2 regions of the Billgrantia hypersalina genome follow, and region 1 is predicted to be linked to the other one. Evidence: predicted binding sites of a transcription regulator. Region 1 holds the regulator's gene; the other holds the start of a gene.
What was found. The regulator PhoB, encoded in region 1, activates phosphate uptake and scavenging genes when phosphate is short. The targets are predictions, from matches to a motif close to TGTCATANNNNTGTCANA.

Region 1 (4,967 bases):
GCAATTGCCGCGGCAAGTTCTGGCTTACGCATACAGCCCTCCTGGTATTGGCTATGACCCGGCAAAAGCGCCGGTATTGTTATGCACGATCGGTTTTTGAAGACGCCTGTCTTCCCCGGGAGAGCCCGTCCCCTTGTCTGGGTTCTTCCCCTGCTCTATGAGGCGTCGTACGATCATCGGCTAACCGTACTTAAAGCCGGCCGAGACGATGACGTCACTAGCCTAGCAATGGCGGTGTAGCCCGCGCCAGCTCAACTTTCCGCCTGACGCAGCTTCCTGTCAACGCAAAGCCAATCAAACGTTCGTCTTTGTCTTCGGCGAGGGCCGTCAGGTCCCGTCCTTCTCCCTCGATTCGCCAGCGCACCGGTGCCTTCAGCGGCGGTAGCGCCACCACCGGCAGCAGCGGTGTCTTCACCAGCACCGGCCAAGCGCCATAACCCACCCTGGTGGGCGTGCCGGCAAGCGTGCGCGCCAGCGCCTTCGCACTGGCCTGCAACGGTTGGACATACATGGCGTTGACGCCGGCCACGCAGGCCACGTCACCCAGGGCATGCACGCCAGGCGCCGAAGCCGCCAGGTAGCGGTCAACCTGGATACCGGCCGCCGTTACCGCCAGGCCGGCCTCCCGGGCCAGCTCACTGCGTGGACGCAGGCCGGTGGCGACCAGCACCAGATCGGCCTCGATCCGCTCGCCGTCGTCGAGCGTCAGGCCGATATCGCCGCCCGTCTCCTCCAGCCGCTCCAGGCCGCGCCCCAGGTACAGCACCATCCCCGCCTCGCTGAAGGCTTCGCCCAGCGCGCGGCCCAGCGGCTCCGGCAGCAGGCGCGGCAAGGGGGTGGCCTCGGGGGCGACCAGGCTCACCGCGTGACCCCCTGCCGCCAGGTCGTTGGCGAACTCGCAGCCCACCAGGCCGGCGCCGATGATGGCCGTACGCGCGGGCCGCCCCAGCGCTTCTAGGGCAGCGTGGAACCGGCGGTAGTCATCGAGGTCGTTGACACTGAACACACGACCGGCAAGGCGCTCGGGTATGGCGAAGGGACGGGTGGGTGCGGCACCGGTGGCCAGCACCAGCTCGCTCCATGCCAGGCGCTCTTCGCCAATGCGCAGGGAGCGACCGGCCAGATCGATAGCATCGACCCGGGTATGGGTCCGCACCACCGCGCTTAACTGGTCGGCCAGTTCCAGCGCCGTGCGGGCGGCCAGCCGTTCGGGCGGAAGGCGCTTGGCAAAGCCGGTCGATAGCAGCGGCTTGGCGTAGTCATCGCCACTGTCGGCCGTGATCAACGTGACGGGGCGCTCGGCATCCAGCATGCGTAGCTGCTTTAGCAGGCCAATGCCCGCCATGCCGGTGCCAACGATGGTCAGGGGCGCGGTCATAGGGCTCCTTGGGTGTGCGGGTCCGCCGCGGGGGCGGTCCGTCAAGAATCGTCCAGGTCGCATGTTACACTACGCGCTCCCCATCGACCCGGAGAGCGCAGGTGGCCCGGAACCGCGCGGCGTCTCATGACCCGCTCCCTTTAACCCTCGGCTGGCGCCCCCTGCCCGCCGGGCGTGCCGAGATGAGTCCCGCCTGGTGGGCCTGGGTGGCCAGCCGGGATTCGCTGACCGCGCGGCTGATCGAGGCCGGCGCCGGCCGAACCTTCCAGGTACGCCTGCTCGCGCAGCGCCTGGGGCGGCCGCGTCCTGATGAGGCCCGGGCCCTGGGCCTGCCTTACGACCGTCTTGCCTGGCTGCGGGAAGTGGCGCTGAGCCTGGAAGAGCGGCCCTGGGTGCTGGCGCGCTCGGTGGCACCCTTGGCGCAGCTGCGCGGACAGCGCCTCGAGCGGCTGGGCGAGCGTTCACTGGGCAGCTGGCTGTTTCGCCAGCCCGGCCTGGCACGAAGCCCCATCGAGGTGACCACCGCCCCGGCCCCCTTCCATCCGCTGCCCGGCCCCTGGGGGCGTCGTTCGGTGTTCCGCCACGGCCGTTTCGCGGTATTGGTACAAGAGTTCTTTCTCGATGCGATGGCGGATGAACTGGGTCTGCCAACGCGCTAGGATGACCGCCATCGAATGAGGAGGTATCGATGGATCGCTCCCTGATGCGCCCCAAGGGGCTGGCCCGCCTGCCCGATTTCCTGCACCTGATGCGGCTGGATCGCCCCATCGGTACCTGGCTCTTGATGTGGCCCACCCTGTGGGCGCTGTGGGTGGCCGCCGCCGGCGTTCCCGAGCGGCACCTGCTGTTGATCTTCGTCGCCGGTGTCTACCTGATGCGGGCCGCAGGCTGCGTGATCAACGACTATGCCGACCGTCACTTCGACGGCCACGTCAAGCGCACCAAGAACCGTCCCCTGGCCACCGGGCGTATCAGCGAGCGCGAGGCCAAGGTTCTGTTCGTGGGCCTGGTCGCGGCGGCTTTCGTGCTGGTGTGGTTCACCAACCTCTTCACCGTCATGCTCTCGCTGGTGGGGGTAGGGCTGGCCTTCATTTACCCTTTCATGAAGCGCTATACCCATCTGCCCCAGCTGTTTCTCGGCGCCGCCTTCTCCTGGGCGATACCCATGGCCTTCGGTGCCGTGCTCGGCCATATCCCGCTGGAGGCCTGGCTGCTGTTCGCCGCCAACGTGGCCTGGACGGTGGCCTACGATACCGAGTACGCCATGGTCGACCGCGACGATGACCTGAGGATCGGCATCAAGTCTACTGCCGTGCTGTTCGGCCGCGCTGATCGCACCATGATCGGCCTGCTGCAGCTGGCCACGCTGGGCCTGCTGGGCTGGGTCGGCTGGCGCATCGAGCTCGGCGTTTTCTTCTGGCTAGGCCTGGCAGGCATGGCCGCCGCCTTCGTTCATCAGCAGTTCCTGATCCGATCCCGGGAGCGCGATCGTTGCTTCCAAGCCTTTCTCAACAATCATTGGTCGGGGCTGCTGGCATTCGCCGGTATCGCCCTCAGCCTATGGCCGGCAGTGGGTGTCTAGCCCGACTATGGCAGCGCTGTCATCCAAGTGTCATGATGACGTGGTGAGATCGTCACCGACCCGTCACTGACCGCGAGGCTTCGGGATGACCGCCAAGACCGTTCTGATCGTCGACGACGAAGCGCCAATCCGCGAGATGATCGCGGTGGCGCTGGAGATGGCAGACTATCGCGTGCTGGAGGCCGCCAACGCCCAGAGCGCCCACAGCATGATCGTCGACAACCAGCCCGACCTGTTGCTGCTCGACTGGATGATGCCCGGCACCAGCGGCATCGAGCTGGCTCGCCGGCTCAAGCGCGAGGAAGCTACCCGCGAACTGCCGATCATCATGCTCACCGCCAAGAGCGAAGAGGACAACAAGATCCAGGGCCTCGAGGCCGGTGCCGACGACTACATCACCAAGCCCTTCTCCCCCCGCGAGCTGGTGGCCCGCCTCAAGGCGGTGTTGCGGCGCACCACGCCCAAGGGCATCGAGGAGCCCGTGGAGGTGGACGGCCTGGTGCTCGATCCGGTCAGTCATCGCGTCAGCGCCGATGGCCACGCGCTTGAGATGGGCCCCACGGAGTACCGCCTGCTGCAGTTCTTCATGACGCACCAGGAACGTGCCTACACCCGCAGCCAGCTGCTCGACCAGGTATGGGGCGGCAACGTCTATGTCGAGGAGCGAACCGTGGACGTGCATATCCGCCGGCTGCGCAAGGCGCTGGGCGATGCCCACCAGCATCTGATCCAGACCGTGCGCGGCACCGGCTACCGCTTCTCCAACAAGGGCTGACGTGGGCCCCTGGCGTCATGAACTCTGGCACCTCGGCCTGCTAGCCGTTGCCGGCAGCCTGGTCGGCTGGCTGCTGGGAGCCCCCGGACTCGGGCTTGCCGCGGGGCTTATCGTGCGCCTGGTCTACCACCTGCGCCAGCTCCATGCCCTGCGCCGCTGGCTGACCCGCCATCCCCACAGTGAGCCTCCCGCGGCCACCGGCCTGTGGGGCGAACTGTTCGACCGGCTCTACCGCTACCAGAAGGGCCAGCGCCATACGCAGCATCGCCTGCAGGCGACCCTCAAGCGTATCCAGGAGTCTTCCGAGGCAATGCGCGACAGCGTGGTCATGCTCGACCAGCGCGGCGACCTGGAGTGGTGGAACAGCGCCGCCGAGCGCATGCTGGGGCTCAAGGCGGTCCACGACCGCGGCCAGCACATCACCAACCTGGTGCGCGACCCCCGCTTCGTCGCCTACTTCAATGCTTGCGACTATCGCGAACCGTTGACGCTGCCCTCGCCGGTGGAAGAACGTCAGGTGCTGCAGTTCCAGATCACACTCTATGGCGACGACGAGCGCCTGGTGATGGCGCGCGACATCACCCGCCTGCACCGCCTGGAGGAGATGCGCCGCGACTTCGTCGCCAACGTCTCCCACGAGCTGAGAACGCCGTTGACCGTACTGGCGGGCTACCTCGAGACCTACGCCACCTATGCCGATCAACTCCCGTCGCGGCTCGCTCAAGGGCTGACCCGTATGCAAGAGCAAACCATCCGCATGCAGAATCTGGTCAACGACCTGCTGTTGCTGTCGCGGCTGGAGATCGATCGCGGCGGCGAGGATCATCTGCCGCTGCCCATGGGCACGCTACTCGAGGAGGTACGCCGCGACGCCGAGGCGCTGTCGGCAGGCCGCCAGCAGATCCGCATAGAGGTCGTGGATAACCGTCGCCTGCTCGGCAGCGACAGCGAGATTCACAGTGCACTGTCCAATCTGGCATCCAACGCGGTGCGTTACACGCCGGAGGGCAGCCACATCGTGCTGCGCTGGAAAACGCATCCCAAGGGTGCCTGCCTGGAGGTCGAGGACGACGGCGACGGCATCGATCCGGTGCATATTCCGCGGCTCACCGAACGCTTCTACCGGGTCGACAAGGGGCGCAGCAGCGAAACCGGCGGTACCGGGCTGGGGCTGGCTATCGTCAAGCACGTATTGCTGCGCCACGACGCGTACCTGGAAATCGAATCCCATC
Region 2 (4,967 bases), on a different contig from region 1:
AACAGCGCCAGGGTGCCGGCGAAGGGGCCGAGCCCAACGGCAACCACGAAGAGCATGGCGAAGACCAGCTCGTTGATGGCGCGACAGGCGTCCATGAGGCGACGCATGGGCTGGTAGACCCACCAGGGCACCAGGTTTTCGGACGACAACAGGCTGCAGGGAATGGCGCATACGATCGCCAGCAGTGTGCCCCAGATGGCGATCTGGATGGTCACCAGCATCTGATCGATGTACCGGCCCAGGTTGCCGTACGCCGGAGGGAAGAAGTCGGCGGCAAGCTCGGCCATGTTGCCGGCGTTGGCGACCAACGCGCCGGGATTCATCTCGGTGCCGTGCCAGGCCCAGGCCAGCACGCCCAGGGCGCCGGCCCAGCCGAGCAGGTTGATCCAGCTGCGCTTGGCCGGGGCATTGGCCAGCGTGGGAGTCGTTGCGGTCATGAAGATTCTCCGGAGAGGGGCCGTGCTGGCCCCTCGGCACTCGATTGGCGTCGCGGCATGCGGCCCGTTTACTGGGCCATGGCGGTGGTCAGGCCCGCCTCGTCTTCGGCCTGAGCGGCCTCGCGGGCCTTCAGTCGCTCGTCGAGGTCGTCGAGTTGAGCGTCGAGCTCGGCCAGTCGGCGCTCCTTGTCGGCGGCATCGAGGGAGTCGTCGGCGGCAAGCTGGGCACGCTGCTTGAACAGCTCGAGCTGGCGGATGGGCAGCAACTGATCGTTGTCGGAGGCTATCAGGCGCGCCCACTGCAGCGGCGCAATCTTCTCGCGCTGCTCTTCGGTCTCGCCGTAGCTCATGATGAAGTCACGCAGCCGGGTCTTCATCGATTCGGGCAGGTCCTCGCGCCATACCAGCGGGTCGGACGGGATCAGCGGCGACTGCCAGATCACCTTGAGCTGCTCGGCCTTGTCGGGGTGGGCAAGCTCCAGCCGCTCCATGCTTTCGGTATTGAAGGTCGCGACGTCCACCTGGCGGTTGGCCACCGACAGCGCATTGGTTTCGTGGTTGGAGTTGAGGGTACGCTTGAAGATCTCGCTGGCCTCGACGCCGTTCTGGGCGAAGACGTAGTAGCTCGGCACCAGGAAGCCGGAGGTGGAGTTGGGGTCGCCGTTGCCGAAGGTCAGCTCGGAGGCGTTGGCCAGCACATCCTCGACGCTCTCCAGGGGGCTATCCTTGTGCACGATGAGCAGGCTCCAGTAGCCCGGCTCCCCGTTGTCGGGCACGGTCTGGGCGAAGATCTCGCCACCGGCGCGATCCACCGCCTCCATGGCCGACTTGTTGCCGTACCAGGCGAGGTCGACCTTGTCGAAACGCATGGCCTGGATCACTGCGGCATAGTCGTTGGCGAAGAACGGCTCCACCTCGACACCGAGGCTCTCGGCCATGTCCTCGAGGAACGGGCGCCACAGCGGCTCCTGGTTCTGGCTGGCCTCGGTGGAAATGATGCCGAAGCGCAGGGTATCGATCTCTTCCTCGGCGGCGGCGAACTGGCTGCCGAGCAGGCCAAGGCCGGCGATCAGCGGTAGGGTGAGGCGACGAAGGGTCGGGGTCATGACGATATTCCTCGGTTGTGGCGTGTGGTGCGGGTTCAGCTGGCAGCGGCGCCAAGGGCGATCGGTGTCGCCACGGGCTTCGGCGATGCCGGGCGGGCGTCCAGGCCGGCGTTCTCGTAGAGCGCTTGGAGCCGCGTCTCGGTAAGGCCTTCGGTCTGGCCGTCGTAGTAGAGGCGCCCCTGCTTGAGCGCGATGGCCCGTGTGCAGTAGCGGCGGGCGTAATCGACCTGGTGCAGGGAAACGAGCACGGTGCGGCCATCCTCGACATTGATGCGCTTGAGGATGTCCATGACTTCACGCGCACTGCGCGGGTCGAGCGAGGCGATGGGTTCGTCGGCAAAGATCACGTCGGCGTCCTGCATCAGCACGCGGGCGATGGCCACCCGCTGCATCTGGCCGCCGGAAAGGGTGTTGGCACGTTGTTCGGCGAGTTCGGCCAGGCCGACACGGGCCAGTGCCTGGCGCGCCCGGAGGCGCTCCTCCTCGGTGAAGCGGCCGAGCAATGCCCGCCAACGCGGCATCGAGCCCAGGCGGCCGACGAGCACGTTGGTCAGCACGCTGAGGCGGCCAACGAGATTGAACTGCTGGAAGATATAGCCGCAGCGGCAGCGCTGGGCGCGCGAGCCGCGCAGCAAGCGGCCATCCCGCTGGATGTCGCGATCCATGAGACGGACGCGGCTACCGGCATGACGGTTGGCGGAGGTGAGCCCCACCAGGTGACGCAGCAGCGTGGACTTGCCCGAACCGGACGGCCCGATCAGGGCCACCATCTCGCCGGCCTCGATCTCGAAGCCGACCTCATGGAGTACGTGGGTCTGGCCGAAGCTCTTGCTGAGCCGCTCGACGGCGATGCGGGTGGTTGACATGATGCCCTCCTTTTGCGGATGGCATCAGTGTCGCGGGGTGAGGTTAAGGGAAGTTGTCTAGACAATAACGATTCGGTGACATTTACCCCTCCCCTGGGCCGGCCAGGAAGGGGCAGGCGGCATGCCACGACTTATGAAACAAGCGCTTGCCGCGAGAGAAAGCGCGACTGTCATGGCAATGCCATCGCAGTGTCACGGCAACAGCAAGCGCACGACGTATGGCGAGTCCATCAACCCCGCTGCCGCATCATCCAGCTGTAGACCAGTCCGGCGACGATAAGGGTGACGGCGAAGGCGTAGATGCCCACGGTAATACCGCTGTTCCACAGGATGCTCCAGTCGCCGCCCGAGAGCGACATGGCGCGGCGCATGTTGTACTCCATCTGGCCACCCAGCAGCAGCCCGAGCACCACCGGTACGGCCGGCATCTCGAGCTTGCGCAGCACGTAGCCGAGCACGCCGAAGGCCAGCATCATGTAGAGGTCGAAGGCGCTGTTGCTCAGCGTGTAGACGCCGACGAAGGCCACCATCACCACCATCGGCATCAGAAACCAGCCAGGCGCCTGCAATACCTTGGCGAACAGCCCCACCAGCGGGATATTGAGAATCAGCAGCATCACGTTGCCGATAAAAAGCGCCGCCACCAGGCCCCAGACCATGTCCGGCTGCTGCGAGAACAGCAGCGGCCCGGGTGTGATGTTCATCGACAGCAGCAGCGCCAACAGGATCGCCGTGGTGCCGCTGCCGGGAATGCCCAGCGAGAGCATGGGGATCAGCGAACCGCCCGCGGCGGCATTGTTGCCCGCCTCCGGCGCCGCCACGCCGCGCGGATCGCCCTGGCCGAACGTGCCGCGACGCCCAAGCCAGCGGCGCTCCAGGGTGTAGGAGAGAAAGCTGCCGAGCGCCGCGCCGGCACCCGGCAGCACGCCGGCGACGAAGCCGATGAACGAGCTGCGCCCGATGGTCGGCGCACACCTCCAGGCGCTGCGGATCCCGGGCACCGCCGAACCGACCTTGAGCGTCGGCTTGTCGCTGCCGCGCACGTCCTCGAGAAACACCAGGCATTCCGAAATGGCGAACAGCCCCACCAGGGCAACGATGAAGTCGATGCCGTCGTAGAGCTCGTACCAGCCGAACGTGTAACGCGGCACGCTGCTCACCGAGTCGATGCCCACGGTGCCCAGCAGCAGGCCCAGGCAGGCAGCGAGGAAGCTTTTCACCAGGCTGCCGCTGGTGACGCCGCCAATGGTGGCGAAGGCGAGCACGAACAGCGCGAAGTATTCGGCCGGGCCGAAGCGAATGGCGAAACCCACCAGCAACGGTGCGAAAAGGGTGAGCCCGATGGTCGCCACGGTGGCACCGACGAACGAGGCCACGCCGGAGAGGCCCAGCGCCTCGCCGCCGCGCCCCTTGAGTGCCATGGGGTAGCCGTCGAGCGTGGTCATCACCGCCGGCTCGTCGCCGGGGATATTGAGCAGGATCGAACTGATGCGCCCGCCATACATGCAGCCGTAGTAGATGCTGACCAGCAGGATCAGCGCCGCCGTCGGCGCCAGGCCGAAGTTGAAGGCCAGCGGTATCATCAGCGCCACGCCGTTGACCGGCCCCAGGCCGGGCAGCGCACCCATCAGCGTGCCTACGGCACAACCGATGAGGGCCAGGAAGAGATGCTGGGGTTCGAGCGCCACGGCGAACCCCTGGGCGAGATAGGCCAAAATATCCATCGCGACGCCTTACCAGTGGAGTCCCGGCATGTTGGGTAGCGGCATGCCCAGAATGAATTCGAACAGCAGGTAGAGAGAAGCCGTGAGCAGCGCGCCGCAAACCAGCGAGGCTTTCCAGGTCGCACCGAACAGGCGGATCAACAGCACCATGACGATCAAGCTGGCGGGCAGGAAACCCAGCGGCTTGAGCAGGCCGGCATAGAGGCCGAGCAGCAGCAGCGCCGCCCCCTGCCTGAGCAGGGCGGCGCGCTGCGGCCAGCGCTGATTGACGCCGGGGCGAATCACGAGATAGGCCGCGAACAGCCCCATCGGCACGCTGACGAGACGCGGAAAGGCCCCGGGGCCCACGACCTGGCCGAAGCCGGCCGGGAAGGTATGCGAATACCACCAGGCCCCCACGGCCATGAGCAGCAGCACGACGCCGGCGATACGATCGGCGACGGCGCCCGAGACCTGTTCCGGGTTCGTGACGGGTTCACTCACTCGATGACCCCGATCTCGCGCGACACGGACTCGACTTCATCGATGGTTTCGTAGACGTAGTCGGTGAACTCTTCACCGCCTCGCCACAGCGGCACCAGGCCGTTCTGCTGGGCGGTCTCCTTCCACTCCTCGCTCTGGTACAGCGTCTCGAGGGTCTCGACCATCTCGGCGTAGTCCTCGTCGGAAACCTCGCCGCCGGTGTAGAAGCCGCGCCAGTTGTAGCCGGTCACGTCATAGCCCTGAGACACCGCCGTGGGCAGATCGGCGAAGGGCTCGGGCAAGGGCTCGTCGGAAAGCACCGCCAGCACGCGCACGTCGCCGGACTCGATGAAGCCCGCGATCTCGCCGAGG

Region 2: phnC (phosphonate ABC transporter ATP-binding protein) is a predicted target of PhoB. The motif match lies at 2,578-2,595, and genes of this name have one in related genera.

The regions. Positions count from the first base shown of each region.
Region 1 covers NZ_JBMIQI010000007.1:143,488-148,454, forward strand. The annotation lists gene ACOJCM_RS04730 (HU family DNA-binding protein) at 1-32, opposite strand, end outside; gene ACOJCM_RS04735 (FAD-dependent oxidoreductase) at 218-1,378, opposite strand; gene ACOJCM_RS04740 (chorismate--pyruvate lyase family protein) at 1,561-2,037, shown strand; gene ubiA (4-hydroxybenzoate octaprenyltransferase) at 2,067-2,960, shown strand; gene phoB (phosphate regulon transcriptional regulator PhoB) at 3,046-3,735, shown strand; gene phoR (phosphate regulon sensor histidine kinase PhoR) at 3,737-4,967, shown strand, end outside.
Region 2 covers NZ_JBMIQI010000010.1:61,745-66,711, forward strand. The annotation lists gene phnE (phosphonate ABC transporter, permease protein PhnE) at 1-437, opposite strand, end outside; gene phnD (phosphonate ABC transporter substrate-binding protein) at 506-1,543, opposite strand; gene phnC (phosphonate ABC transporter ATP-binding protein) at 1,579-2,409, opposite strand; gene ACOJCM_RS06925 (tripartite tricarboxylate transporter permease) at 2,640-4,133, opposite strand; gene ACOJCM_RS06930 (tripartite tricarboxylate transporter TctB family protein) at 4,143-4,616, opposite strand; gene ACOJCM_RS06935 (Bug family tripartite tricarboxylate transporter substrate binding protein) at 4,613-4,967, opposite strand, start outside.